4 regions of the Intestinimonas butyriciproducens genome follow, and region 2 is predicted to be linked to each of the others. Evidence: riboswitches for the same ligand, from Rfam matches in the RefSeq annotation. Region 2 holds a riboswitch; each other region holds the start of a gene.

Evidence for each region. A riboswitch is a leader RNA that binds a small molecule or an ion and turns the genes downstream of it on or off. The one in region 2 is predicted to bind cobalamin.
Region 1: another riboswitch for cobalamin. It lies ahead of SRB521_RS11810 (S-layer homology domain-containing protein); the one in region 2 lies ahead of SRB521_RS02910 (ABC transporter substrate-binding protein).
Region 3: another riboswitch for cobalamin. It lies ahead of SRB521_RS04445 (apurinic/apyrimidinic endonuclease family protein); the one in region 2 lies ahead of SRB521_RS02910 (ABC transporter substrate-binding protein).
Region 4: another riboswitch for cobalamin. It lies ahead of SRB521_RS09655 (nitrogenase component 1); the one in region 2 lies ahead of SRB521_RS02910 (ABC transporter substrate-binding protein).

The regions. Positions count from the first base shown of each region.
Region 1 covers NZ_CP011524.1:2,376,105-2,383,410, forward strand. The annotation lists gene SRB521_RS11785 (ATP-binding cassette domain-containing protein) at 1-1,159, opposite strand, end outside; gene SRB521_RS11790 (DUF2284 domain-containing protein) at 1,156-1,704, opposite strand; gene SRB521_RS11795 (energy-coupling factor transporter transmembrane component T) at 1,697-2,530, opposite strand; gene SRB521_RS11800 (DUF4430 domain-containing protein) at 2,679-3,611, opposite strand; gene SRB521_RS11805 (hypothetical protein) at 3,608-3,913, opposite strand; gene SRB521_RS11810 (S-layer homology domain-containing protein) at 3,961-5,637, opposite strand; cobalamin riboswitch at 5,775-6,000, opposite strand; gene SRB521_RS16545 (sensor histidine kinase) at 6,344-7,072, opposite strand; gene SRB521_RS16550 (hypothetical protein) at 6,993-7,306, opposite strand, start outside.
Region 2 covers NZ_CP011524.1:557,639-564,944, forward strand. The annotation lists gene uvrB (excinuclease ABC subunit UvrB) at 66-2,033, opposite strand; gene SRB521_RS02900 (JAB domain-containing protein) at 2,178-2,879, opposite strand; gene pyrE (orotate phosphoribosyltransferase) at 2,922-3,599, opposite strand; cobalamin riboswitch at 3,790-3,910, shown strand; gene SRB521_RS02910 (ABC transporter substrate-binding protein) at 4,090-5,202, shown strand; gene SRB521_RS02915 (FecCD family ABC transporter permease) at 5,204-6,283, shown strand; gene SRB521_RS02920 (ABC transporter ATP-binding protein) at 6,280-7,056, shown strand; gene SRB521_RS02925 (CGGC domain-containing protein) at 7,063-7,306, shown strand, end outside.
Region 3 covers NZ_CP011524.1:895,695-903,000, forward strand. The annotation lists gene SRB521_RS04425 (4Fe-4S dicluster domain-containing protein) at 1-243, shown strand, start outside; gene SRB521_RS04430 (BMC domain-containing protein) at 249-800, shown strand; gene SRB521_RS04435 (ethanolamine utilization protein EutH) at 861-2,090, shown strand; gene SRB521_RS04440 (cupin domain-containing protein) at 2,124-2,564, shown strand; cobalamin riboswitch at 2,698-2,883, shown strand; gene SRB521_RS04445 (apurinic/apyrimidinic endonuclease family protein) at 3,188-4,162, shown strand; gene SRB521_RS04450 (ANTAR domain-containing response regulator) at 4,417-5,013, shown strand; gene eutL (ethanolamine utilization microcompartment protein EutL) at 5,164-5,814, shown strand; gene SRB521_RS04460 (ANTAR domain-containing response regulator) at 5,890-6,486, shown strand; gene SRB521_RS04465 (histidine kinase N-terminal domain-containing protein) at 6,483-7,306, shown strand, end outside.
Region 4 covers NZ_CP011524.1:1,927,239-1,934,544, forward strand. The annotation lists gene SRB521_RS09635 (MATE family efflux transporter) at 1-796, shown strand, start outside; gene SRB521_RS09640 (hypothetical protein) at 908-1,891, shown strand; gene SRB521_RS09645 (dihydrofolate reductase family protein) at 2,028-2,708, shown strand; gene brnQ (branched-chain amino acid transport system II carrier protein) at 2,858-4,156, opposite strand; cobalamin riboswitch at 4,293-4,479, shown strand; gene SRB521_RS09655 (nitrogenase component 1) at 4,615-6,117, shown strand; gene SRB521_RS09660 (nitrogenase component 1) at 6,114-7,295, shown strand; gene SRB521_RS09665 (nucleotide-binding protein) at 7,292-7,306, shown strand, end outside.

The DNA.
Region 1 (7,306 bases), 1.4 Mb from region 2:
TCAGGATCTCAAACAGGTCCTCCCGGACCGTCTTTTTCACAAACAGCGCCTGGGGGTTCTGAGGCAGTACCCCCACTCCCCCATGGGTCCGGACCGATCCCCGGTAGGGCTTGTGCAGTCCCGCCAGCAGCTTGAGGGTGGTGGTCTTGCCCGTGCCGTTGCCGCCCAGGAGGGCCAGGAATTCCCCCTTCCCGACCCGCAGACTCAGGCCCTTCACCACATCGGGCAACTCCTTTTCGTATTTGAACCACAGGTCCTCCGCCTCGATGGCCGCGCCCTCGGGGTAGCTGTGCCGCCGCTCCTTGGGCAGAGGCTCCAGCGGTCGTGAGGCCGCCAGACCTGTGAGCCAGTCCCGCCCCTCCCGCACCGTAACGGGACAGGATGCCGCGTTCTCCACCGCCGCCCACACGCGCATCGCCGTGGGCATCGACAGGAACATGGAGTGGCCCGCCCCCTTCAGGGCTCCGCCCACCTCCTCCGGCGTACCCGTGCACAACAGGCGGCCGCGGTCCATCACCGCCACCCGGGTCGCCAGCGGGAAGGCGTCCTCCAGACGGTGCTCCGTCAGGATCACCGTGGTCCCAAGCTCCCGGTTGATCCGCCCGATGGTCGCCAGGAAGTCCGAGGCGGCGATAGGGTCGAGCTGGCTGGTGGGCTCGTCCAGGATGAGCACGCTGGGCTGCATGGCCATCACCGACGCCAGATTCAGGAGCTGTTTCTGGCCGCCGGAGAGCTCCGTCACATTTTTATAAAACCAGGTCTGGATACCGAAAAAGGACGCCATCTCCGCCACCCGCCGCCGGATGGTGGGCGTGTCGTAGCCCAGGCTCTCCAGACCGAAGGCCAGTTCGTGCCATACCTTGTCCGTCACCACTTGGTTTTCCGGGCTTTGCAGCACGAATCCGATCCGCTCGCTCTGGGTCCGCTGGTCCAGGCCATCCAGCGCCTTCCCCTCGAAGAGTATCTCACCCTCCCGGTGCCCGTGGGGCGCCAGCACCGTCTTGAGCTGGCGCAGCAGCGTGGACTTTCCGCACCCGGAGGGGCCGCAGAGCACCAGGAACTCCCCCTGCGCCACCCGCAGGTCCAGCCCTTCAATGGCCGGCTTTGTCTGCTCCGGATAGTAGAAGGTCAGGCGTTCAATCGAAAATATGTCGTTCATTCGTCCTCCTCCCGGGTCAGCAAGCCGCACACCAGGGTCAGGTAGTCCGGCATCCGGCCGTCCTCGATCCAGAGCAGGGGCTTATGCAGGTAGCGCTCCGCCGTTTCGGCCACGTTGCCGCCCAGCGCCTCGATGGAATAGCGCATTTTTTCCGGGCAGCGGCAGGGCGCGCCGTCCGGACGGGTGCAGCGCGCCCCGCACAAGGTGCAGCTCCCGGCGGACAGGAGCAGAGCGCCGTCCCCGGCGCGCTCCAGCGCAAGTAGTTGGCCCAGCAGCCCCTCCTTCTCCGCCTTCATGCCGCCGAGCAGCCCGTCGGTGTCCGCTCCCGGCGCGGGGACGAGCACACGGGCATACAGATGGAGGGTGTCATATCGGTTCCAGAGCTCCAGCGGGTCAAATTCGAAGGGCGGGCAGGACCAGCGGCGGCCGTAATTGCCGCACTCCCGACAGAAGCCCAAGAATTTTTCCACGTCCACACAGGTGCGCAGATACTCCGCCACGGGGACGCAGGTCTCGATGGTCTGGACGGAATACGCCTCACGCATTGGCCGTTCCCCCTTCCCTTTTCAGCCGCGCCCACACCCGGTCTTCACGGACATTCAGGCCGACCGGCGTCAGGCACAGGGCCAGATATACCAGCAGGAAGCTGATGGGAAAGGGCCCGGGCGGCACGCCCTTGATCGTCGGGAAGTACCGCCAGTAGAGCCCTCCGGCCAGGGCGCCGGACAGGAGATAGAGCCCGCAGAAGGACAGCCACCCCAGCGCCGCGCGGTCCCGGTCATCAAACCGGTAGATGGAAAAGGCGCTGCGCCCCGGCAGGCCGTAGCCGCGGCTCTTCATGCTGTCCGCCGTCTCGATGGCGTTCTCCAGGCACCATGTCACTATGATGGAGAGGATTGTGATCCCGTGGCGCAGCCGCTGTAGCACGCTTCCGTCCGACACGTCCCGCCCCACGCACCGCTGTGCCTCGCTCACCGTGTGGATCTGGGCCTTGAACTTCGGTACGAAGCGCAGCGTCATACTCAGCACCAGGGAGAGGGCCGGGATGATCCGGCCGAAGAGGTAGACGAATTTATCCGACGTCATCACCGCCGTATAACAGGAAAACCACTCGATCACCGCGCACAGCATGGCCGCCGCTGCAAGGCCGTATGCCATGCTCTCCAGGGTCAGCGGATTTCCCGAAGGCAGGTAGGTCAGCAGCGTCGCGCCCTCGTGGTTGAACGCCGGGTTCACCACCGCCGCCAGCAGCAGCATGGGCAGCAGGCCACACAGCTGGAACCGCACCGCCCTCCGACCGCCCAGATAGACGGCGTAGATCAGGGCCGACACCAGTGAGATCCCCAGGCAGACCGGGTGCATAAAGAACATCGTAAAGCCCAGCACCAGCCCGAAGTACAGGAAGTTGACGGCGGGATGGTAGCTGGAAAAGGTATCTCTGTGCCGCGTTTTTCATCACATCCGTTCCAGGGGCGCGGTCTCCCGCGCCCCTGCTACATTCTGTCGCTATGCTCTCTGATCAGCCTCCAGTGGAGTAGAAGCCCCCCACGTCCACACCCAGGTCACAGGTGTACTCCCAGCAGATCACGTCCCCGTCCTTGAGCTGGTAGCGGGAACAGCCGTAGTTGGGGAACCATTCATTTACCTTGTACATCCACCCCGACAGCTCCCCGCAGTCGAACTCATAGAGATTGTGGATGCCCTCGATGTACGCGGAGTTGTACATGGGCGTGTTCTCAAACTCCATATGGATGCCCTTCTGCTTACAGGTCCGCTGGAGGACGTTGAACACGCTCTCCCCCTCGTAGAAGGTGACGGTGGTGGGCTCCAGGATCCAGCCGTCCTCCGGCACCAGCTCCACCTTTTCAGGGTCCAGCCAGTCCATGTTGTCCAGGATCGTGGCGCAGGAGATGGACAGTGTGCAGGTATAGGCCGTATCTGAGATGGAGGCGTCCTGGGGCTCTACGGGCAGCGGCTTTCCCTCCGGCACCGGGTCTGTGAGATATTTGTCCTTGCCCGTGTTGGGGTCCAGGACCATGCCATGGGCCTCGGAGTACGCAGCGTCCCCCTTCTCCACACCGGGGGAGGAGCCTCCCGCGATGGCCTGGGCAGCGGCGATCTTCTCCTCTGCGGTGAATCCCCCTTCCAGTCCTCCGGGCCGGGACTCGATCCCGGAGGTGGGCGCGGGGGTGGCCGCCGGCTCCGTCTCCTCCTGCGCCGCGGGGTTCTCCGTTGGAGCGGGGAGTGCCGAGGCGGCGGGCACCAGACTTGCAGACGGTAAAGGCGTGGTCTGGGGTGTGGAGCCGGCCGTCTCCAGAGAAACGGGGGGCGGGGTGGTTTTCTCCACCGTCCACCCCTGCAACCCCGGCGCACCGCCGCCATACCAGAACGCCGCCGCCAGGATGACCAGCACCGCCAGTACGCCGACGACCTTTCCCCTGGTCAGCTTCACTTCTTCTCACCGTCCTCCCACGGTGTATAGAGGCAGTACGCCGGACACAGCTCCCCCATGTAGATCCACACGTTCTCCCCCATCTCTATGGGCTCGGGGAAGGTGAGATTAGGGACGAACAGCTTCAGCGTTGTCCGCCGGAGCCCCTTGAGGTTGATCCCCTCCGCTGCGGGCGCCGCGCGGAAGGCTGCCACGCGCTCCGCCAGATCTCCGATCCCCAGCTCCTTCGACAGCCGGGGGAGGACCTCCTCCTCCTTGCAGTACACCACGTTGTCAGGGTCCTTGAACCAGTTCACATGCATGATGGGCACTTCCTTTCCTTTTCCTTACTCTACAGAACTTTACAGATTTACAGCAGATTGGCGCTGCCCAGCAGGTTGAACAGCATCTGGGCGATTTCGCAGCGCTTGATGGCCGCAGTGGGTCGGATCTCCAGAGCCGACTGGTCCAGGATGTCCTCCTGGTAACAGAAGGCCAGCCCCTCCCGGGCCCATTCCGACGTGGTCACATAGTCGGTAAACTGAGCCAGGATGTCCCGAATGGCGCCGGTGTCCAGGGCCGTGTCCATCCCGCAGAGTTTGGCCGCCCGGGCCACCATCACCGCCGCCTCCTGGCGGCTGATGGTCCCGTCGGGCCGGAAGGCGCTCCCGTCTCCCGTGCCGGTCACGATGCCGTACGTGCTGGCCGTGCCCACATATCCCGCGTACCACGCGTCCGCGGGCACGTCGGTGAACCGGTCCGCCGCCGCCGGCGCCAGACCCAGAGCCTTCACCACGATGGCGGCGAATTCCGCCCGGGTCATGTCCCCGTCCGGGTCGAAGTTCCCGTCGCTTTTCCCGCTGATAACCCCGCGGGAAGCCAGGGACTCGATGGCGGGCTGGTTTTTGTGGGCGTTCACGCCGGTGATGTCCGGGAAGGTGGCCTCACGGTCCACGATGGGCATATACGTGACCGCGGGGTCCTTCCCCTCCAGTCCCTCCCCCGGCTTGGCCCCGGCCAGCTCACCCGTCACCGTCAGGGAATCTCCCATCCGGTAGAGGCTGTTCCGCCCGTCCCGGGCCCTCTGGGCTGCGATCAGGCCATAGAATGCCTGCTCTGAGGCCATCTGGTTCGAGCCCGACCCGTCCGCCGTGTGCAGGAAACCGTTCCCGGGCAGATAGAAGGTCATCAGATTGTCCAGCATGGTCTTTCCGTTTTTCACGAACCGGCTGTCGTCCAGCGGGATCCCCAGCTCGCACAGCGCCACGATCATCTGTACACAGCTCTCCGAATTGGTCGTCCCCCAGGACGCATAGCCCGCGCTCGCGTCCTGCTGCTTCGACATGCACGCCAGGGCCTCCTCTGTGGCCTTTGCCACCGCCGCCTGGTCCTGGTACTTTGCCAGCGCCTGGAGCGCCATCCCCGTGATGTCGGGGTCCGACACCCCGTCCCCCGAGGACGCCGCCGCCGTGCCCCCGAACAGGCTCCATCCGCCGTCCGGGAGCTGGCAGTCCAGGATGCGGTCGATATACATCTGCCGCGTCGCCTGCGTCGCCGCTTCGGGATTTTCCGGCATGGGGTAGTCCTTTGAATCCAGCGCGATGAGCGCCCAGATCGGGCCGTTGAGCCCCTGCCAAATCGTCTTGCCGTAGTCGCCCAGGGGTTTGGTCAGGTCGTACCCCGCCACGTCCCGCGCGTCCTTTCCGATGGACGAGAGCGCCACAATGAGACGCGAATATTCCGTGTATTTCTTGTCGTGGAGCACCCCGTCACAGGCCTTCACATAGCTCTCCACCGTGGCGTAGTATTTCTGATAGTACTCCTCAGGCACCTCATACCCGCTCCGCGCCAGGCCCAGCACCGCCCACTCGCCGCCGATGGACCCCACCTGGGGATCCTTCACCGTGCGGTACATGTACGCCGCTGTGTCCGTAACGGTGTCGGCCAGCCTCTCGTCCGACACCGCCGCCCACGCTCCGGTACTCAGGCTCAGCGCCAGTACCCATGCCAGCGCCAGCGATACCGGCCGTCTCCATCTCTGTTTCATTCGTTTCTCCTCCTTTTCCTTCCTTACAAATGGCCTCTTTTCGTCAAAAAAAGCTGTGGCGCGGGGCTTTGCCCCGCGCCACAGCCGTTTTCCTGTGTCGTCCTGTCGCAGTCTATCCCTGATCCACTTCACGCACGGTGGAGGATATACTTCAAGCAGGTCTTCTGACTTAGGTACACTTCTCATCGGCCCGCCTTATCGTATCCGATCCGATACAATGGCTGACTTTCGTCACTGGCCGAACGTACCCTTACAGCGGCGGCGTCCGTCCCGGATTTTCACCGGGTTCCCTTTTCATCCCACACGATACACGCCGCAAGGCTGCGGCAGCCCCTCGTGCGGGCCACTCAAAGCAGTATTCAATTTTGTATTTCACGGCTCCCCCATGGCTCGCGCAGAGCCGAGAGGCGTTTCCCTGTGTATTCCGGTCCCTTATAGAATACTATTCCGCCGCCGAAATGTCAATTGCACGTTTCCGCCCCGCCCGTGCGGCACCAACGAAACGCGGCGGCGCCTTTTGGGGCGCCGCCGCGTTTCGTTGGTGTTGAGAAAGAGAGAGGAGGTTTGAGATAGATGGTACGGCAATGATTGTTTGCTTTCCTGTCTACGCTGATAAGGATACCACAGCTTTCCCGAAAATGAATGGACAATCTTTGAAGGATGCGTGAACAATGTGTGAATCTTCCCCTTGGCTTTCCGGGCGTGTCTATTGACTATGCGGCAGCCTCACCGTGAAGTCCGTGCTGGCGTCCTCCCTGCTGGACACGGTGATGGAGCCGCCGTGCCCGTCCACGATGCGCTTTGCGATGGCGAGGCCGAGGCCATAACCGCCGGAAGTCCTGGCCCTGGAGTCATCGGCGCGGTAAAACCGTTCAAACAGGTGGGGCAGATGCTCCGGCGGGATAGCCGGTCCGGTATTGTGGACCGTCAGGCAGACGCCGCCACGCTCCGGGCGTGAGAGGACGAGCTTGACCCGGCCGCCGTTTCCGGCATATTTTACAGCGTTGTCCAGCAGAATGGCCACCAGCCGGCGGAGCTGGTCGGCATTGCCCTGGACAGTGAGCTGGTCGGCGATCTCGCTCTCCATCTCCACGCCCTGCTCGAAGGCCACCGGCTCAAAGGGAAGCAGCGCGCTCCAGGTGAGCTCTGAAACATCCACAGGCGCGGTGACCGGAGAAGTCTCCTTTCCGGCGTCGCTCTTGGCCAAGAAGAGGAGGTCCTCCACCAGGGCGCGCATCCGCTGCGCCTCGTCCCGGATATACTCCACCCATTTCTGCTGCTGTGCGATGGTGTCCCCGCTGTGGGCGAGGAGGATGCCGGTATTGGTGAGTATGACGGTGAGTGGAGTCTTGCGCTCATGAGAGGCGTCCGCCACAAAGCGGCGCTGCTGCTCCCACGCCTCCTCCGCCGGCTTGAGGGCCAGTCCGGAGAGCATCAGCGAGATGACGAAGAAACCGCCCAGGGCCAGCGCCCCCACCAGCAGCGAGGAGCGGATCAGCGGCCACAGTGAGTCGGTCTCCCAGCCCATATCGGCAAAGGCGATCCGGCTGTTCTCCCCCCCGGTCCGTGTCCTGCAGATAGCGCGGGTTCAACCCCGATATGGCGCCGCTCTCCTCCGTGGCTGTGGCCACGGCCTGGGCCACCACCTGGTCGGATACCTCCACATTGT
Region 2 (7,306 bases):
AAAACGCTTGCGCGGCGCTTATCGCGCCGCCCCATCTGCGATGGGGCCCCAAGAGCTGCGGGAGGCTACTGACCCCTCAGCTCAATGATGCGGTCGCGGAGGACGGCGGCGTACTCGAACTCCAGCCGCTTGCTGGCCTCCCGCATCTCCTTTTCCAGCTTTTCCACGGCGGCGTCCCGCTCCTTTTTGGAGAGCTTGGTCTTGCGGCGCATGAGCTGCTCGGTCTCCTCCTCTTCGGCGGAGAGCTCGATGACGTCCCGAACGGATTTGATGATGGTCCTGGGCACGATGCCGCGGGCCCTGTTATAGGCGTCCTGCTTCTTCCGCCGCCGCTCGGTCTCGCCGATGGCCGCCATCATGGAGGGAGTCATCTTGTCGGCGTACATGACCACAAGGCCGTCGGCGTTCCGGGCGGCCCGCCCGATGGTCTGGATGAGGGAGGTCTCGCTGCGGAGGAAGCCCTCCTTGTCCGCGTCCAGAATGGCCACCAGGCTCACCTCCGGCAGGTCCAGGCCCTCCCGCAGGAGGTTGATGCCCACCAGCACGTCGTAGGTCCCCAGCCGCAGGTCCCGGATGATCTCCTGCCGCTCGATGGTGTCGATATCGTGGTGCATATACTGCACCTTGATGCCGGCGTTTTTCAGATAGGCGGTCAGGTCCTCCGCCATCTTTTTGGTGAGGGTGGTGACCAGCACCCGCTCCTTCCGGGCCGTCCGGTCGTTGATCTCGCCGATCAGATCGTCGATCTGGCCCTCCACGGGCCGCACGTCAATGCGGGGGTCCAGCAGTCCGGTGGGGCGGATGACCTGCTCCACGATCTGCCCCGCCCGGGTGCGCTCATACTCCCCCGGCGTGGCCGAGACGTACACCACCTGGTTGACCCGCTGCTCGAATTCCTCAAATTTCAGCGGCCGGTTGTCAAACGCGCAGGGGAGGCGGAAGCCGTAGTCCACCAGGGTGGTCTTGCGGGCCCGGTCCCCGTTGTACATGGCCCGGACCTGGGGCAGGGTGACATGGGACTCGTCGATGAACAGGAGAAAATCTTTGGGGAAGTAGTCCATCAGGGTCATGGGGGCGGAACCCACGGGCCGCCCGGCGATGACGCGGGAGTAGTTCTCGATGCCGGAGCAATAGCCCAGCTCCTGCATCATCTCAATGTCGTAGAGGGTGCGCTGCTTGATGCGCTGGGCCTCCACCAGCATGTTCCGGGACTCAAAGAAGGCCACCCGCTCCTCCAGCTCCCGGTAGATCTCCCCGATGGCCTTGTCCATCTTCTCCTTGGGGGTGATGTAGTGGCTGGCGGGGAAGATGGGCAGGTGCTCCAGCCGCCGGACCGGGGTGCCGGTGACCACATTGATCTCGCTGAGGCGGTCGATCTCGTCGCCGAAGTACTCGATGCGGATGGCGGTATCCTTGAAATAGGCGGGCCAGACCTCTACCGTGTCCCCCCGCACCCGGAACATGTTCCTCTCAAAGGCGATGTCGTTGCGCTCGTAGCGGATCTCCACCAGGCGCCTGAGGAGCTCATCCCGGGGGAACTCGGCGCCCACCCGCAGGGGGACCATCATCTTGGCATAGTCGTCCGGCTCGCCCAGGCCGTAGATGCAGGAGACGGAGGAGACCACGATGACGTCCCGCCGCTCGATGAGGGAGGCGGTAGCGGAGAGACGCAGCCGGTCGATCTCATCGTTGGTGGCGGAGTCCTTCTCGATGAAGGTGTCGGTGTGGGGGATATAGGCCTCGGGCTGATAGTAGTCGTAGTAGCTGACGAAATATTCCACGGCGTTGTCCGGGAAGAATTCCTTGAACTCGGCGCAGAGCTGGGCGGCCAGCGTCTTGTTGTGGGCCAGCACCAGGGTGGGCTTCTGGACCTTCTCGATGACCTTGGCCATGGTGAAGGTCTTGCCGGAGCCGGTGACGCCCAGCAGGGCCTGCTCGCTCAGCCCGTTCTCGATGCCCGCGGCCAGGGCCGCGATGGCCTCGGGCTGGTCCCCGGCGGGCTCATAGGGGGAGACGACTTTGAAATCAGGCACGGGCAGAGACCTCCTTACAGGCGTAAAATTCCAAAGGGGCGGCCTGCCGCCGCCTCCATAGGGGGTGGAAATCGTACATCCGTCCGATATTATATCAAAACAAATGTTCTATTGCAAGGGGAAAAGAAGCCCAAGGGCCTTCCATTAAAAATCCGGCGGCTCCGCCCCGTACCACTCAAACAGGCCGCTGTCCCGGAGGGAGACCATGTCGTCGTCGGCGAAGATGAGGTGGTCGGAGAGCTCCACCCCCACCTCCCGGAGAACGGCCCGGAGTCTGCGGGTGGTGCTCAGGTCGGCCTGGGATGGGAGGGCCAGGCCGGAGATGTGGTTATGGGCCAGGATGGCGGTGGTGGCATTTTGAGCCAGGGCGGTCTCCACCACCTTGCGGGAGGTGATGTCGGCGGCGTTCACCGAGCCCTCGCCCAGCTTGTGGACGCCCAGCACCTTGCGCTTGGCGTCCATACACACCAGATAGACCATCTCGTTCCGGGCGCCCTGGCGAAAATAGGGGGCCAGGAATTCCCCGGCGGCCCGGGTGGAGTTGAGGACGGTGCCCAGGCTGGCCCGGTCCCGGTCGTACCGCCCCGCCAGCTTGGGCACCAGCTTGAGAAGGACGGCGGTGTGCTCCCCCACCCCGGGGACCTGCCGGAGGGATTCGGGCAGGGCGTCCATGACGCCGGCCAGGGAGCCGAACCGCTCCAGCAGGGCGTGGGAGAGCTCGTTCACGTCCCCCTGAGGGATGGCGTAGCACAGCAGAAGCTCCAGGAGCTGGTGGTCGTGAAAATCCTCCCCGTGGGAGAGAAACTGGGCCTTGAGCCGTTTGCGGTGTCCGTCATGGAGTCCCACGCCGCCGCCCCCTTTCTGAAAGGCCCCGCCCGCCGCCGGCGCTCAACGGGCCCCGTACTCCGCCAGGTAGGCCTCCATGCGGGCCTTTACGGCGTCGTCGATATAGACCTTGCCGTCCACCTCCCGGTTGTGGAGGAAGGCGATGATCTCCCGGACGGTGACGATGGGGCAGACGGTGATGCCGTAATCCTCCCGGAGCTCGTCCAGGGTGGAGCAGTCCCGGGTGCCCCGCTCCATGCGGTCCACGGAGACGAAGAGGGCCCGGATGGACACGTCGGCCACCTGCTGGAAAAGGGCGATGGACTCCCGCACGGCGGTGCCGGCGGTGACCACGTCCTCCACAATGGCCACCCGGTCGCCGTCCTGGGGCTTGTAGCCCACCATGACCCCGCCTTCGCCGTGGTCCTTGGCCTCCTTGCGGTTGAAGCAGTAGGGGAGGTCCCGACCGTAGTTCCGGTAGAGGGAGGAGGCCGCCGCCACCGCCAGGGGGATGCCCTTGTAGGCGGGGCCGAAGAGGCAGTCCACCCCGTCGGGGAAGTGCTCCTGGATGCAGGCGGCGTAGTAGTCCCCCAGCTGGCTGGCCTGGGCGCCGGTCTTGTAGTTGCCGGTGTTGATGAAGTAGGGGGTCCTGCGTCCGGATTTGGTGGTGAAGTCGCCGAAGGTGAGCACGCCGGAGCGCACCATGAACGTGATGAACGCTTCCTTATAAGAGTGAGACATGAGCATTGGCCCCTTTCCAGTTTGTTTCGATTTCAGTCGAAATATTATATCACTATTGAAGGGGGCGCACAAGGAGGAAGTGGGGTGGAAAAAGACGCGCGGAAAGGGGCCGGGCCGGGAATTTTTCTTGACAGACCACGGAAGGAGGCTTATACTAAAATATAGAATTAAATATACGCTTCTGTTTTATGGAAACCGGTGTAATTCCGGTGCGGTGCCGCCACTGTAAGGGGGAGCCGCTGTGCAGTCAGGACACTGGACCCGAGGGGTCTGGGAAGTCGCACGGCGGCGGGGAACCCGAGCCAGGATACTTGGACAGAATGCCTTGCGTCGTAATCTGACGGACCATCAGAGGACGGAATTTTTTATGCCCGAGATTTCCTGTCGCTGCTGTGCCGACAGGAAATCTTTTTTTGCCTGTAAGCCGCTGCGGGACGCGGGAACGCGCCCTGTGGCCTTACATATTTTAAAACAGAGAAGGAGAACCGACATGAAACGAACCCTCGCCCTGTTCCTGGCGCTGACCCTCAGCCTTTCCCTCCTGGCCGGCTGCGGCGGCCAGGAGGCCCAGAGCACCCCCGCACCCACCGGGACCACAGCGCCCACCGCCACGCCCGACGCCGAAGAGCCCACCACGAAGGTGGTGGTGGACGGCCTGGGCCGTGAAGTGGAGATCCCCTGGCCTGTGGAGCGGGCCGTGGTGGCCAACCGCTACAACAGCGAGCTGATCCGCGCCTGCGGCGCCATTGACCGCGTCATCGCCGTGGACACCAATACCGCCCAGGACCGGGTCTATTGGAGCCAGTTCGACCCTGACAACGTGATCGGCAAGGGCCAGAGCGAGCTGAACTACGAGAAGATCGTGGATCTGGGAGCTCAGGTCCTCATCACCCCTAAGAACGGCACCTATGAGCAGGACCAGGAGATGCTGGAGCCCTTCGGCATCAAGGTGCTGGTGGTCACCGGCTGGGACAACGCGGACCTGGTCAACCAGATCGAGGCCGTGGGACGGATCTTCGATGTAGAGGAGAAGGCGGCCGAGCTCAGGGCGTTCTATGAGGAGAACCAGCAGAAGCTGGACGCATGCCTGGCCAACGTGGCCGAGAAAAAGACCGTCTACTGGGAGTACGGCGATCCCTACACCACCTGCATCCCCGGCACCTCCAACGACGGCTGGCACAACATGCTGGTCTCCGCCGGGGCCATCAACATTTTCGGCGACGAGAGCCTGGCGGGCAAGGACATCGACCCCGAGGCCATCCTGCTGGCCGACCCCGACCTCATCATCAAGACCAGCTCGGGCCCGGCCCTGAAGAATACCGGCGTGTATACGCCCCCCACCCAGGAGATGTATGAGGAGATAACCGCCGAGATGGTCAGCCGCCCCGGCTGGTCCGACCTGAAGGCCGTCCAGAACAAGAACCTCTACTGCACCACCGGCTTCTGTGCCGGCGGCCTGGGCAAGCTCATCGGCGCCCTGTACACCGCCACCTGGCTCTATCCGGACGAGTGCGCGGACATCGACCCCGACGCCGTGTTCGACGAGTGGATGTCCATGCAGGAAGTCGGCCCCATCGAGGGCCACGTCTACCGCCTGCCCTGATATGTCCCTGTATGTGGAAACGCCCGGCCCCGCGCTGGGGGAGGAGATCAGGAGCTACCGGCGGCTCAAGGCGCTCTTTGCCGCGGCGGTGGCGGCGGCCACGCTGGCGGCCTTCGTGGTGAGCTGCTTTGCCGGGGTGGCGGAGGTCACCCCGGCCCGGCTGCTGGCCACGGCCTTCCCCTCCCTCGCCCTCCAGGCCCGGCCCCTGAGCGGGACGGAGCTCACCGTCCTGCTCCACCTGCGGCTGCCCCGGATCGTGATGGCGCTGCTGGCGGGGATCGGGCTGGCAGTGAGCGGACTGGTAATGCAGGCCATCACGGGCAACACTATGGCCAGCCCCTTCACCACCGGCCTTTCCAACGCCGCCGCTATGGGCGCGGCGGTGGTGATCGTCTTCGGCCTCAATTTCATGGGCACCACCCAGCTCACCACCGTGTTCGGGGCCTTTGTTCTGGCCTTCCTGTGCGCCGCGCTGGTGTACGGCATCTCCTCCGCCAAGGGGCTGGGGAGCACCACCATCGTACTGGTGGGTATCGCGCTGAACTACTTTTTCTCCGCGCTCAACGCCGGGATGCAGTACATCGCCAACGAGCAGCAGCTCACCGCCATTGTCAACTGGACCTTCGGGAGCCTGTCCCAGTCCACCTGGCCCCAGATCCTGTTCACCGCGGCGGTGCTGGGCGTCTCCCTGCCCATCCTCTTCTCCCGGGCATGGCACTATAATCTGCTCACCACCGGGGATGAGAGCGCCGTGGCCCTGGGGGTCAATGTGGGGCGGCTGCGCTGTGTCTCCGGGCTGCTCATCACCCTCATCGCCGCCACCGTGGTCAGCTTCACCGGGGTCATCGGCTTCGTGGGTCTGGTGGCCCCCCATATCGCCCGTCTGCTGGTGGGCGGGGACCATCGGGTCCTCTTCCCGGTCAGCGCCCTGCTGGGCGGATGTCTGCTCATCCTGGCCGACCTGGTGGGACGGACCGTGGCCTCCCCGGTGGTCATCCCCGTGGGGATCGTGGTCTCCTTCATCGGCGTGCCGGTGTTCGTCTACCTCATCCTGCGGGACCGGAAGGAGCGGGTGCTGTGAAGATCTCCATACAGGGCCTGTGTTTCGGCTACAAACAGCGGCAGGTGCTCCGGGGGGTGGACCTGGAGGTGCCCTCCGGCTCCCTCTGCGCCCTGCTGGGCGCCAACGGCGCGGGAAAGACCACCCTGCTCAAGTGCATCAACGGCATCCTCCGGCCCCAGTCGGGCCGGGTGTTCGCCGACGACACCGACCTGGGGGGCCTCACCGCCAGAGAACGGGCCAGACTCATCGGCTATGTGCCCCAGAACGCCCAGGCGGGCGGAAGCTGCCTCAACGTGCTGGAAACCGTGCTCTCCGGGCGGGTGCCGCACCGAAAGGGACGGCTGAAGAGCGAGGACTACGACATCGCCGGGCAGGTGCTGGAGTCCATGGACCTGTCCCGGTACGCCATGCGTCAGCTCAACCAGCTCTCCGGCGGGGAGCGCCAGCGGGTGTTTATCGCCCGGGCGGTGGCCCAGCGCCCCAGGGTCATGCTGCTGGACGAGCCCACCAGCAACCTGGATATGCGCTTCCAGCAGGAGACCATGGAGATCGTCAAGGCGCTCAGCGCCGGCCGGGGCATCACGGTGATCACCATCCTTCACGACCTGAATCTGGCCATTGTGTACGCCGACCAGGCCGTGCTCCTGCGGGATGGGACCGTCTATCGGGCCCAGTCCCCCCAGGAGGCGCTGGACGGGGCCAACATCCGGGACATCTTCGGCGTGGAGGTGGGCTTCGCACCCCTGGACGGCGCCCGGTACATCGTCCCCCGGCGGCTGGAGAGGGGGTGAGCGGGGATGGATGCGGTTGCAATCCTCTCCTGCCGGAAGGCGGCGGAGACCTGCGGCGGCGTGGACTGCCTGGGATTCTTCCACCGGCGGGAGCGGTCCTTTTCCGGCCGCGGGGACCGGGAGATGCGCCTGGCCGCCTTTGCCACGTGCAACGGGTGCGAGTGCGACCCCGCCTCCGACGAGGCCTTTCAGAAAAAGCTGGACAAGCTGTCCGGCGCAGGTGTGGAAGAGGTCCACGTGGCCGCCTGCG
Region 3 (7,306 bases), 340 kb from region 2:
CAATATTACGGGCTCCACGCCCATACGTGTAAGGAACTGCACCCAGAGACGGTGTTCGTCGCCTTCTCACAGCACATTGGGAAGCCCGCAATCCCGGTAAAGGCAGCGGGCGACCATGTGGAGAAAGGCGAATTGTTGGCGCAGGCGGCGGAAGGCTTGTCTGCGAATATCCACGCCAGCATTGCCGGCGTGGTGGAGGAGATCACCGAAAAAGGCGCCCGCATCCGCGGTCGGAAGGAGTGAGAAGCATGGGAAACGCCAGCAGACTTGCCATCGGCATGGTGGAACTCAACAGCATCGCCAGGGGCATCGAAACCTGCGATTACATGGTGAAGGCGGCCCAGGTGGACCTCATCCGCTCCTCCACCGTCTGCCCCGGCAAGTACATGATCCTGATCGCCGGCGACACCGGCGACGTAAAAGCCTCCATGGCTGAGGGAATCAAGCGGGGCGGAGAGTGCGTGGTGGACACCCTGACCCTCCCCAACGTGCATCCTCAGGTCATTCAGGCCATCAGCATGACCACGCAGGTAGAAAAGCCGGGTGCCGTGGGCGTTCTGGAGTTTTACTCTGTGGCCTCCGCCATTACGGCCGCCGATGTGGCTGCCAAGGCGGCCAATATCACCCTCATTGAGGTCCGCATCGGCTACGCCATCGGCGGCAAGGGCTATGTGACCCTGACCGGTGATGTGGGTGCGGTCCGGGCGGCTGTGGCCGCGGCGGAGCGGGAGGCGGAGCTCCTGGTGGGTACCACGGTCATCCCCAGGCCGTCGCCTAAGCTATTCCAGTCCCTGCTGTAAGCAAAACGGAGGGGCAGCCCTCCGAAACCGATTCATCAAGAGAAGGAGAAGGAGCATAATATGGATTTTAGTGAACTGATTGCTGCTGCCGACCCCAGTGTCTTTACCGAGAGTATTTCCGCATGGATCTCCGGTATTTCCATCAACTCCGTGATCATGATGATCATGATGATCTTCATGCTCGTAGGCGCCATCGATAAGATCTGCGGCAACAAGCTGGGTTACGGCGAAAAGTTTGAGGAAGGCTTCAACGCCATGGGCCCTCTGGCCATGTCCATGGCCGGCGTTGTGGCGGCCGCCCCGGTGCTGTCCATGCTGCTGGGCCCCATCCTGAAGCCCATTTACGGCATCTTCGGAGCCAGCCCCGCCATGTTCGCCACCACCCTGCTGGCCTGTGACATGGGCGGTTATCCTCTGGCCATGCAGCTGGCCGAGGGCGACGTAGCCATTGGAAACTTTGCCGGCCTGATTCTGGGCACCATGATGGGCCCCACCATCGTGTTTACCATCCCAGTGGCTCTGGGCATCATCAAGAAGGAAGACCGCGGCTATCTGGGTGCCGGCGTCCTGGCCGGTCTCATCACCGTGCCCATTGGCTGTATTGTCGGCGGCCTGATGATGAATACCCTGGCCCCAGAGTATCACCTCAACTTCATCACCATCATCCAGAACCTGATCCCCGTAATCATCATCGCGGCCCTGATCGTCCTCGGCCTGTGGTTCGCCCCCGGTCCCATGATCAACGGCTTTAACAAGTTCGGCACCGGCGTTACCATCGTGATCACCGCCCTCACCGCCATCGCGGTGTTCGAGCAGATCACCGGTATCATGTTCCCCGTGTTCCACATCATGGTGGAGAACCCCGCCGACGGCTCCCGCGGCCTGGACAGCGGCCTGCTGACCTGCGGTCAGATCGCCATCGTCCTCATCGGCGCGTTCCCCATGGTGGAGTGGATCACCCGTACCTTCGGCAAGCCCCTGGAGAAGATCGGCGCCGCTCTGGGCATGAACGAGCAGGGCTCTGCCGGCATGGTGGCCAATCTGGCCAACAACATCGCCATGTTCAACATCATGGGCGAGATGAACCCGAAGGGCAAGCTGCTGAACGTGGCCTTCGCCGTGTCTGCCGCCTTTGTGTTCGGCGATCACCTGGGCTTTACCGCTGGCAACAACCCCGACATGATCTTCCCTGTGATCGTGGGCAAGCTGGTGGCTGGTGTTACCGCCATTATCGTGGCCAATATTCTGGCCCCCAAACTGCTGGCTAAGATCGAGAACGTAAAGTTCTGACAACAAGACCGCCTGGAAAGGTAAGGAATCGCTATGAATGTAAGTGAAGAACTCATCCGCAGCATCGTGGAAAAGGTCCTCTCGGAGACGGCCGCCGCGTCCTCCTGCGGCTGTGGCTTTGAGAAGCACGTCGATCCCAGCGGCGTACTCAGCGTCAAGACCTCCACCGTGAAGCTGGAGCCCTTTGAGGGGCGGAACGACGTCAAGCTCAAGGATGTAGCCACTCTGGAAGAGGCGCCCCGCATGGGTTGCGGCATCATGGAGCTCACCGACGGAGCCGACTTCGAGTGGACCCTGACCTATGACGAGTGGGACATCGTGCTGGAAGGCCGTCTGGAGATCAAGATCGACGGGCGTGTGGTAGGCGGAGATGCCGGAGACGTCATCTACATCCCCAAGGGTAGCCATATCCATTTCAGCACCCCCGATCACGCCAAATACGCCTATACCGTGTTCCCTGCCGACTGGCAGTAAGGAAGCGGGACCTCCTTCCCATCCCCCCGCCGCCCATTGGGCGGCGGGGGGATATTGTCTTTCAGATTTTTCCTTTTCCCCTTGACAGGGGTTGAAGAGGAGATTATAATAAAACCAGCCAAGCTGACAACTGAATCATAAGTGGTACGCAGGTGCTGGTCTCATTTGCTCAAAAGGGAAGTCGGGTGAGAATCCCGCACAAAGCCGTTGCTGTATTGGTGAAGCGGACCCCAAGATGTCACTGGAGTGAGAACTCTGGGAAGGCGGGGAGCGCGTTTGACACCTAAGTCAGAATACCTGCCTGTGTATGGCGCACGAGAGACCTCCTCGCGCTTAGGAGGGTGCAGCCCCTGTGTCACTTCCACAGGGCTATTGCTGTATCCTTGTTAGAGGATACGGCTTTTTTGTTGTCGGCGCTCACTCCTTATGTGACGTGTCAGGTGGCTTCTTCACCTCCCTTTGGACTGGTATGGCGATCCGAAGAAGGACGCGGGCCCGTAGCTGCCACTGCGGGGCCCGCCCATACCAGGAATATCCACCTGTGGGAAGACCGTGGGGCGCTCCGACGTAGGGGTTGCCCCACGGCTTTTTTTCAGATCATATGAGAGAAAGGAGGCGTTTGGTTGAAAAAGCTGATCAGTATGCCGATGACTGCCGGAACGCTGGCGGAGTATCCACCGACCAGGAGCTTGGAGGCAGCTTGCCGACACTTTGATTGCGACGGGCTGGAGGTGATCTGGGGCGGGGAAGACCTGCCGGAGAATATCCCGGAGCATCTCCATGTGGGATACCATCTGACCTTCTTCCCGGACTGGCTGGATTTCTGGCGGGCGGACCGGAGGGCGCTGACCCGCAAGTTTGGGAGCGCGACCGCATGGACCTCCTTTTACGGCGGACCGGAGGGGCCGGACACCCTGTTGAAGCTCTATTCCGAGGATCTCGACCGTGCGGTGCGGTGGGGGGCCGAGTATGTGGTCTTCCACGTCTCGGATGTGTCCGTGGAGGAGGGCTATACCTATCGTTGGGAGCACAGCCATCAGGAGGTCGTCGACGCGGCGCTGGAGGCCATCAACACGCTGCTTTCGGGCCGAAATCTTACACTGGCCTTCCTGGTGGAGAACCAGTGGTGGCCGGGCTTCACCTTCACAATGCCGGCGCTTACCAGGTGCCTGCTGGATGGCATTCAGTATGAGAATAAGGGCATTATGCTGGATACCGGCCATTTGATGAATGCGAACCTGGAGCTCAGGACACAGGAGGAAGGGGCGGACTGGGTCAGCCGAATGCTGGAGGAGCACGGCGGGCTGGGGAGCATGGTCCGGGGAATCCACCTCCACCAGAGCCTCAGCGGCGCCTATGTAAAGGCCCACACAGGCAGCCTGCCGGACCCCTGGCCGGTGGACTATGCGGAGCAGTTCTGCCAGAGCTATCAGCATATCCTGAGCATCGATACCCATCGCCCATGGACCACCCCCGCCGTACGGGCGCTGGTGGAAAGGATCGCTCCGGAATGGCTGGTACATGAGCTCTCTGCGGCGAACCGTGCGGAGCGGGACAAGCGGTTGGAGATCCAAAGCCGGGCTCTGGGCGTTCTTTAGAAAAGAAAGTCCGTTGGGGGAGGGGCGCACGCGGGTGCGTCCCTCTTCCACTGGGAAAATTCCCGGCAAAAGGCCTAAGAAACATTGACAAGAGCCCAAGGTTTGTGTATAATTCAAATAACGTCAAGCGGGTCACGCGAAAGAGCGGATCTGCCTGTTATGCGAGATGTGCGGAAGCGTCTTGAGCACCCGTCCGGTGTTTGAGTGCGCTTTTTTTGTTGTTGAAAGGCCCCTTGGGGGATGTGTGGTGGAATATGCAGGCAAAGGGAAACTATGTTGTCCTGGCAGACAGCAGCGCGGAGGACCGCGGGAGACTGCGGGGGATTTTGGAGCGGGGCGGATATACGGTCGCCGGAGAAGCCAACGACGGCGTGGAGCTGGTCCAGCTCTGTGAGGCGCTTCGGCCGGAGACGGTCTTTCTGGATATCCCCCTGCGCTATCTGGATGGCCTTTCGGCGGCCGCCTACCTGCGAAAGGAGCATTTGGCGGAGCTGGTCTTCTTTGTGACAGGGCGGTCGGACGAAAGGCTGGTGTCCGCAGCCAGAGATCTGGGAGCGGGAGGTTATCTGGTAAAGCCGGTGACGGAAAAACAGCTACTGCCGGGGTTGGCCGCAGCTCTGGCGCGGAACAGAGCCATGGAGCGCATCCGGCAGGACTGTGCCGAAGTCGAACGGCAGATCAGTGAGCACCGGACGCTGGAGCGGGCCAAATGTGCCGTCATGGAGCGGGAGAAGCTCAATGCGGGGGATGCGCTGGACTTTCTGCGGAGGGTGGCGGAGGAGAAGCGGATGCCTCTTTTGAAAATCGCGGAGCTTTTCACCGTGCTGCCCGGGGCCAATCCGGAGCAGTGAGCGGTCTGCTGGCCAGGGAGAGCTCTATGTTCAGGTTCGACAGGGTGTCGATCGAAAACGACATGCTTGGGCGGGGAAAACCACCGTCCGTATGACCCTTCCCGGGTTTTCAAACAGAGCCCGGGTCGTTACGATGAGGAGGAAACAAATATGAAGCGGGATCCTGTAAGAGCAAGTGTCCTGGCGACCAAGATCATTCCCAATGTGGCCGCCGATCTGGCCAAGGAGCTGGGCCTTCTGCCTGGTGAGAAGTCCCTGGCCCTGGTCACGTCCGACTGTGATGATGTGACCTATACCGCCCTGGACGAGGCCACGAAGAAGGCCGACTGCCGCGTGGCATATGCCAAGAGCTTCTACGCCGGCGCGGCCAACGCCAACACCAAGCTGGCCGGCGAGATCATCGGCATCCTGGCCGCCCCCAACCCCGCAGAGGCGAAGGCCGGTCTGGCCGCCTGCGTGGATATGATCGAGAACGTGTGCCACTTCGTCTCGGCCAATGAGGACGACACCATCGTGTACTATGCCCACTGCATCTCTCGCACGGGTTCCTACCTGTCCGAGGGAGCGGGGATCGCGGAGGGAGAGGCGCTGGCGTATCTGATCGCGCCCCCTCTGGAGGCGATGTACGGAGTGGATGCGGCGCTGAAGGCGGCGGATGTGCGCCTGTGCGTGCTGTACGCGCCCCCCAGCGAGACCAACTTCGGCGGGGGCCTGCTGACAGGCAGCCAGTCCGCCTGTAAGTCCGCCTGCGACGCCTTCGCCGCCGCGGTGGAGTTCGTGGCCGACAATCCCATCGACTGAGCATACGGCTGGATTGCCCCGCGCACAGCCGTACGGGGAGGCCGAGGCTGAAAAGAATGTGACGGGGGGATGGATATGGCGGACCAGGAACGTGAGAAGACCGTCCTTCTGGTGGACGACGACCGCCCGATCCGGGAGGGGCTGCGACGTTTTTTCGACGGAACGTCCTACCGCGTGGCGGGGGAGGCCGCCGACGGGATGGCAGCGGTGGCGCTGTGCCGGAAGCTGCGGCCCGACCTGGTGCTTTTGGATGTGAAAATGCCCCTGCTGAACGGGATCGACGCCGCGCGGCTGATTCGGGAGGAGCGCAGCGCCCGGTGCATCGTGATGCTTACCTCCTTTGATGACCAGTCCTGCGTGGAGCAGGCCCTCGCGGCGGGGGCCGCGGGCTATCTCACAAAGCCTTTGCGGGCGGAGGACATCCTGCCCACCCTGGAGCTCTGTCTGAGCCATACCAAGGAGTATTATCTGCTGGAGAAGAACTGCGGAAGCCTGAAGCGTCGGCTGGCCAGCCGGGAGATCGTGGATCTGGCCAAGCTGACCGTCATGGAGGAGCGCGGTCTTACCGAGGAGGAGGCCTATGTGCTGATCCGGGAGCTGAGCCGGCGAAAAAACCTCTCCATGGAGCAGGTTGCGCGTTCGATCCTGGAGAAAGGGGAGGCGCCCCTGTGAATCAGATTACCCGTATTTTGTGCCAGAAGTATACCGATCTCACCGACGATGAGATCTCTTACCTGGAAGAGTATAATAAGACGCTCCAGGCCCTGGCCAACGCCGCCCAGGCCGATGTGTTCATTGATTGCCGCTCCTGCACGGGGAAGTCGGCCATCGTGGTGGGGGAGGCCAAGCCCCAGACGGTGGCCTCGTCCTACTCCAAGCCGCTGCTGGGAATGCCTATGAATTGGCTGGACGAGCCGGCCATGGAGCGTTCCTTTCGGTTGGGGGTGCCCACGATCGGAAGAAAGGCCGTGTCGGTCCCCGAAAATGGAAGAGTGGTCCAGACCGTGGAGCCCATTTTTTTCGAGGGGCGGCTCATTGCTGTATTGATCTATGAAAAGAAAGCGTCGCTGGCGCCGGAGGTGATCTCCTCTGTGCCGGATGGGGATAGGTCCTTCCAGGCGGGGGACAGTCAATGGCTGGCCCAGGTCATTGATGAGGCTGTGCTGCTGGTGGACACCGGAAATATGGTTTGCGCGTGCAACAGTGCGGCCCGGGAACTTTATCGGCGGCTGGGCTATGTCAGCGATATTTTGGGAATGTCTGCGGCCAACATCCTGTTGGATGTGGAAGGCGCAGAGGCGGATGGAGGCTGGCGGGAGATCGCCACCGGCGACTGTGTCCTGCGCTACCGTCAGGTGGAGCTGGAGCGGGACAACATCCGCTATGCGCTGGTCATTCAAGATATCACCGAACTCCGGCGGCAGGAGAAGGAGGCCAGACTCCAGGCCATGGCCGTCCGGGAGCTCCGCCATCGGATGAAAAACAGCATCCA
Region 4 (7,306 bases), 1.4 Mb from region 2:
TGGATGCGGCCCCGTTCCCCCTCTCGGCGTTGCGGGCGCGGCGCTGGCCACAGTGTCGGGACAGCTTCTGGGGATGACTGTGGGCTTTTTTCTCGTGTCCGGACGGAAGGACCTCTCCCTCTCTCCCCGGCGCTTTCGCCCCAGCGGAGACGTCATTCGGGAGATCTACCGCATCGGGCTGCCTGCCATCGTGATGCAGTCTCTGGCCACCTTTATGACCTTGGGGCTCAATAAAATCATGGCCCTCTTCTCTGAGAGCGCCGTCTTTATTCTGGGCGTTTACTTCAAGATCCAATCCTTCATCTTTATGCCGGTATTTGGGCTCAACAACGGGCTCACCCCTGTGGTGGGATATAACTACGGCGCCCGGAGCCGGGGCCGCATCGTGGCGCTGATCCGCTTTGCCCTGGAGATCGGCGTGGTCATCATGGCGGTGGGTACGCTTTTGCTGGCTCTCTTTCCCCACCGCTTTCTCCAGCTCTTCCACGCTGAGAGCAACGTCCTCGCCACCGGCGTGTCCGCGCTACGGATGATCTCCTCCGGCTTTGTCTTTGCCGGGGTCTCCGTGATCCTATGCGCCGCCTTTCAGGCCATGGGAGCGTCCATGCTGAGTCTGGCGGTCTCACTGTCCCGTCAGTTGGTCCTGATCCTGCCCGCAGCGCTACTGCTGGGCCATTTCTCACCACGCTTTATGTGGCTGTGCTTCCCCATTGCGGAGCTTCTCTCGTGCCTGCTGGCGCTGCTTTTCTACCGCAAGGTCTACCGCGAGAAGCTTGTGCCCATGTCGGAGAGATGAGTTTCGTTTCCTGATTGTTATAACTTTGTAGTTGTTTTCCGCGCATAGAGCGGGTATAATCTACAAATGAACCATTCTGTACGCCTGTGAACGGAAGGGAGGGCCTTCCTTTTGAGAAAGCTTTTTCTGTTGTGTGCCGCCTGCCTGCTGGTTCTGGCCGGCTGTACCAATGACCCTGAACATGGATCCTCTACCCCCGCCCCTGACGCCGGAACTGTTACCCCTGTGGATACCCCCACCGCCGCACCCTCCGCCCCGACCACCGCGCTCCCCGTGGAGTCCACACCCCTTGTCTCCCCCACGGCCGCGCCCGCCACTGACACCGCCGTTCTTCCGGAGCCCTCTCCCGATGTGAGCCAGCCGCCCCTGCCGGAGGAGACCTTCGACCCGGACGCGCTGACCCTGGATGACTTTCCAACTCAACTGATAACCAGCGGCACCGCAGTTCTGGAGGGCACCGAACCGCTCTACCTCATTGCCCAGATTCCCGACCACGACACTTGGCTCTACGGCCTCAGCGGCGGCTACGGACTCATTCTCCGGGTGGGCGCTCAATGGAAGAACCTGGATCTGGGTTATCTTACCCCCCGCGCCGTTCTGCCCGCCATGGCCTACGGCGATTTCGACGGAGACCTGGAGCTGGAGCTGGCTCTGCTGGTCTACACAGACTCTGGTACCGGCGTGAGCATCTGGGATCTCCACATCATTGAATTTGAGTCCGAGACGCTCTGGACAGATTGTTGGTTTGCCCCGCCGGATTATCAGGCCATTCTGTCTCAGATCGTGACCTATACCCATGACCCGTCGGTCGGCGGGGTTACCATCGCCGCCGGGGAGAGCCACCGGTTCCAGCCGGACCCCGCTCTGCAGCAGGACGGCCTGACGCCTGGCGCTTTCCAGACCGGCCAGTGCGGGGACGGCATCGTCAGTTTCTCTGTCTCCGGCGACGCCATCCGCGCCGATTTCGGTGTCTCCCTCTTCTATGAAAACATCGTTCCCTCCGTGGAAGCGGGCAGTGTGCAGGCCGACGTCATCTTTACCGGCTCCGCTTTCGGCCTGGCCAATTTCATGGTTGTAGCGGACGCCCCCGCATAATAGAAAGGAAGGGGCGGAACCGTCTGGTTGGGAGGACCTGCCATAAGGAAGCTAACACCCGCCGAGAAGAAGCTGCTTTTCGGCGGGTGTTTCTTTATAACGATCTCACCGACAACTCGGAGTTAGGAGAGATAAAATGGATAGACCGATCACAACGCTGTTTATGCTTATGTCTGTTGATGGAAAAATCAGTACAGGGGCAACAGATGATTTAGATGTAGACAGAGATTTCCCTAAAATTGTGGGCGTTCAAGAAGGACTGCACCAGTATTATGAGATAGAGCAGACAACCGATTTGTGGTCGCTCAATTCTGGCAGAGTACAGAAAAAGATGGGCGTCAACTCGAAGGAAATGCCGAATAAGTCGCCTGTTTCCTTTGTAATCATCGACAACAATCATTTGAGCAAACAAGGTATTCGCTATTTTTGCGCCCGCTCAAAAAAATTTGTGCTGGTCACATCCAACGCAGACCATCCGGCATTTCAGGTGAATGAGGACAACCTTCATATCATCTGTCAGAGCAAGTTGTCTTTGCCTGATGCACTTGCAAAACTCAAGTCAGAATATGGCTGTGAGAGAATCACCATACAAAGCGGCGGTACATTAAACGGGCTGTTTCTTCGGGAAAAGCTGTTTGATTATATTGATATTGTTATTGCCCCCATTTTAATTGGCGGCAAGGATACATCCACACTGATTGACGGGAAATCTTTGCTATCAGAAAGTGAATTATCCCAATTGGGTGTGCTGAAATTGCAAGAATGTATGGTCTTGGAAAACTCGTATCTCAGATTGCGTTACCAGGTAATCCGCTGACAACTTCCAGTTTACTGCTCTTTCCCACGAGCACTTTCCCCGAAAGTGTCATAGTGGGTTACACACTATAAACAGGGCAAGGCAGACCGCAATGGTCTGCCTTGCCCTTAACTTCTTTATGAAGCCTTACCCTTCCGCCATTCCTTTTTTTATTGTTTTCCTCTTTCCGGCAGCAGGACGCCCACCAGAATACCCAGGAGAGCCGGGATCACCCAGCCCAAGCCAATGGAGGCCAGAGGCACCGCGTCCAGGAGCGGGATTGGGACTCCCAGATCCTTTAGCGCAAAGAGGACGCTGCACACACCGGTAACCGCCACAGGGACCGAATAGGCGCAGCGATGCTCCGCCAGCCGCTTCTGAAAGAAGGAGAGCGCAATGAGCACAATGGCCACCGGGTAGATCGCCCCCAGAACTGGAACGGATATCCGAAGGATAAGGTCCAGCCCGGCATTTGCGATCGCCATGCTTACCACCGCAAACATCGCGGCCCATCCCCGATAAGAGAGTCTGGGCCAGAGCAGGGAAAAATACTCGCCGCAAGAGCTGATGAGCCCCACACAGACATTGAAGCAAGCAATGACAAAAATCGCCGCCAGCAGTAGGCTGCCGGTTTTTCCAAACAGGGCGGGAACAATATTGGTCAGCACCACCGCGCCGTTGGCGGCCCCCGGGAAAGCCCCTCCGGACAGCGCTCCCACGTGGGCCAGCATGGAATAGACGGCCAGAAGCATGGCGCCGGCGATCCAGCCGGCCCGGACCGTACTCTTCACCACGTCCTCCTCCCGCTCCACTCCCATGGCACGGATATTCAGGGAAATGATGATGCCGAAGACCAAGGCAGCAATGGTGTCCATGGTCTGGTAGCCGTCTAGGAAGCCTTTCGCCACGGGATTTGCGGCATAGGCCGCATCCTGGGGCGGTCCGTAGCCCTCCAGCGGATTTACAAGACAGCCTACGAAGGTGACCACGATCAGCAGGATCAGAATGGGGCACATGACCTTGCCCAGGCGATCCGTCAGCTTCTCCGGACGGAGCGCCACCCACAGGGAAGCGGCGAAAAACACCAGCGAATAGAGCAGTTGAAGCAGCCCGAGGGGGGCGTCCGGCCCCGCAAAGGGAGGGACCGCCATCTCAAAGGAGGTGCTGGCCGTTCTGGGAATGGCCAGACACGGGCCAATGGACAGATAGGCCAAAATGGTGAACACCCGTGAAAAGAGTGGATGTACCCGGTTCCCCAGCGCGGCAAGTCCCCCGGACCGTGCCACCGCCACCACGCCCAGCACCGGCAGTCCCACTGCGCTGAACGCCATTCCCAGCATGGCGGGCCAGGTGAGCGTTCCCGCCTGCGCGCCGACTCCGGGTGGGAAAATCAGGTTCCCCGCGCCAAAAAACATGGAAAAAAGGGTGAATCCAACCAGCGCCTGGCGTTTTCCACTGAGCTTTTTCATCGCGCTCCTCCGTCCGACCGAAATCTCACATCTTTAGGAATTTATTATACCGGAGTATTCTCCCATTGTAAACAGGCCGTTTCGCCTGTCCGTGAGATTCTATGAAAAAACTCTTGTGCTTTCGATCAGAAAGTAGTATATTGTCATATGTACAAGTTCCGGTTTTTACCGGTGAAAATGGAAGCGGGTGAGAATCCCGCGCGGTCCCGCCGCTGTATGCGCATCAGGCCCCTCCATTGTTGCCACTGAGAATGTTCACATTCTTGGGAAGGCGGAGGTTTCGCTGCGTAAGCCAGAAGACATGCTTGTATATCTCTTGTCTGCTTGCGTGGAAACGAGCCTGGACAGAGTTTCAGTATGGAGCCGTTTTGCTCTCATACTGGTTTTTTGCGACGAATTCGGGTCGCATAGCCGTAACGGCTATGCGACCCTTTTTATTTTTTCAGAGGTGATTCTGCATGCACCAGCCCTTCTTTGACGATCTTCGCACCCTGATGTATCCCTCCGCCCTGCTTCATACCTTCGGGGTCAACGGGAAGGTCTCCGGCAGTGTGGGGGCGGCCGGAGAGATAGGCGGCGGTGTGGTCGTCATACTCCACGGCCCAAGGGGCTGCGGCTTTCACTACCGGCACTCCGCCAGGCGCCGGCACCAGCCCTTTTACCCTCTGCTGTGCTCCGACCTCACGGAGCGCGAGATCATATGCGGTGGAGCGGACGCGCTGCGCCGCACCGTCTCGGAAGCTTGGGATCGCTACCGTCCCGCCCTCATTCTGATCGTCCCCACCCCTGTGAGCGATATCTTGAACGAGGACATCCGCGCTGTGGCGGAGGCGTCCCGCACCCAGGGGATTCGGGTGGCTGCCGTCCAGTCGGAGCTCTTCTCTCACCGGGACAAAAACTATTCCCGCACGCGGGTGCGGGAGTTGGCCCGTCAGAAAATCACCGGAGACAACCGTCTGGAACTGGAGCTTAAGGGGTGCGGCTTTACGGAGGTGCTCTGGGCCCTGGTGGAGCAAGTGATGGAGCCCCAGCCCCCCCTTCCCCGCAGCGTGAATATTGAGACGGTGGGCTGGGGGAGCGAGGGCACCCTGGTCCTGAAGGAAATCGGTTCTTTTCTGGGCCAGTGCGGCATCACCGTCCACTGCTGGATCCCCAGCGCACCGCTGGAACTTCTGATAACGGCGCCGGCCGCCCGGCTCAACCTGGTCAAACGAGTCCGCTGGGCCCGGAGGATGAAGGAAAGGTTCGGCACCGACTATCTCCATCTCGGCGGCGCCGGACGCTATACGGGCCTGGAGGGTATCGCCCTCTTTTACCGTGATATCGGGGAAAAGCTGGGCCTTCTGGACGAGATGGAGCCCCTTATCGCTACAGAAACGGAGAAGGCGCTGGCCCAGACCGAAACGGCCCGCCGCACACTGGCGGACTACCGCTGCGCTCTGGTGTGCCGCGGGCTACAGACCGCTCCGCTCCGCCTCAAGCTGTATGCCAGCCTGGGGCTGCCGATCAGCCACATCTGTCTGATCCTGACCCCCGAGATGCGCCGCGAGATGGCCCTGACTCCAGAGCTGGAGGCACAGCTGATGGACCGGATTCAGGACGCCGCGGGGCTTTATGCCGGCGGCAGCCCCATCCTGCTGAATCCCGGCGAGGCGGAACTGCGTGAGGTCTTTGCCGTTGTGGACGCGGTGGTGGGCACGGGGGACGTTACCCTGGAAGGGCTGGGCGCGCCCCTGATCCCCGCTATGAGCGAGACCGTCTCCCTCTCTTTTGAGTCCTATGTCCGGAACGTATTCCGCCTCTGTGACCGACTGTCCGCCCGCACCGCACGGGACGAACTCATTCTGAACCGGATGCCCTTTCAGACCCGCCATTACCCCCTGTATGACGGCTCTGAAAGTCTGTGGGCCAAAGAGATGTGGGAGCGCATGTGGCTCTATCGAAAGGAAAATGTGCAATGAAAACGGCGGACGGCTGCAAACTCTTTGGCGCGCACCAGGCCCTTACCGGTATCCAGGGCGGCGTGGTCCTGCTCCACTCGGTGGTGGGGTGTAATTTTGGCTCTATGGCTTTCCATGCGGCCTGTGATATGGCGGACATCCGCCAGACCTGCACGGTCATCAGCGACAGCGATGTGATCTTCGGCGGGGAGGAGTCGCTGTCCCGCGCCCTGCGTCACGCGGAGGAGCTCTGCTCCCCTGAGGTGATCTTCCTGGTGACCGGCTGCGTCAGTGATATCATTCAGGACGATGTCCATTCGGCGGCAAAGGCCTTTCAGAGGCGGGCCAGAGTGGTGACCGTGGAGGCCGCCGGCTACCGCGGCGGGTTGGAGGACGGCTATGAGGCCGCACTGACCTCCTTGGCTGAGCTCATGTCCCCCCTCCCCACCGCGGAAACTCCCGCCATAAACCTGCTGGGGCTGGGTGCAGACGACCATCGGGCCGGCCCGGACCTGGAGGCCCTCCGGGGCCTGCTCCATGGCAAGGTCCGCCTGAACACCGTACTCTCCCGCTGCTCGCTGGAGGAGCTGCGGCGCGCCCCGTCGGCAGGGCTCAATGTGGTCCTGGGCCGGGGCGTGGGCTTGGCCCGTGAGATGGAGCGGCGGTTCGGCATTCCCTTCGAGGTGTTGGACTATCCCTACGGCCTTACCGGTGCCGAAGGGCTCTGGCATTGTCTGGAACGCCGATTCGGGCTGGATTTTTCCGAGGAGCGCGCCTCCTTCCGCCGACGGACCGCCGAGGGACTTCGCCCGGTCTACTCCTATCTTCAGGCCCTCTATGGCATGCCGGTCTCCCTGATTGGCTCCGGCGCCCGGAGCCGGGGCATGGCCCGCTTTCTTATCCGCGAACTGGGGATGGAGGTGGCCTGCCAGGCGGAGCGCGAGGCACTGACCGATCTGGAGGACTTTTTCGACAGGGTCCGCGCCTCTGAGACCGCCGTACTGTTTGGTTCGTCTTTTGAGGCGGAGCTGGCGGAAGAGTTGGAGATCCCTCTGCTCCGCTATGACTACCCGGTTTTTGACCGGCTCTGCGTGACCTGCCGTCCCTACGTCGGCGCAGAGGGGACGCTCTGTCTGACGGAGGACCTGCTCAACGAGATCATGGGGACGCGGAATCAAAAGGGGGCGCTGTACCAGTGAAAAAGATCTGT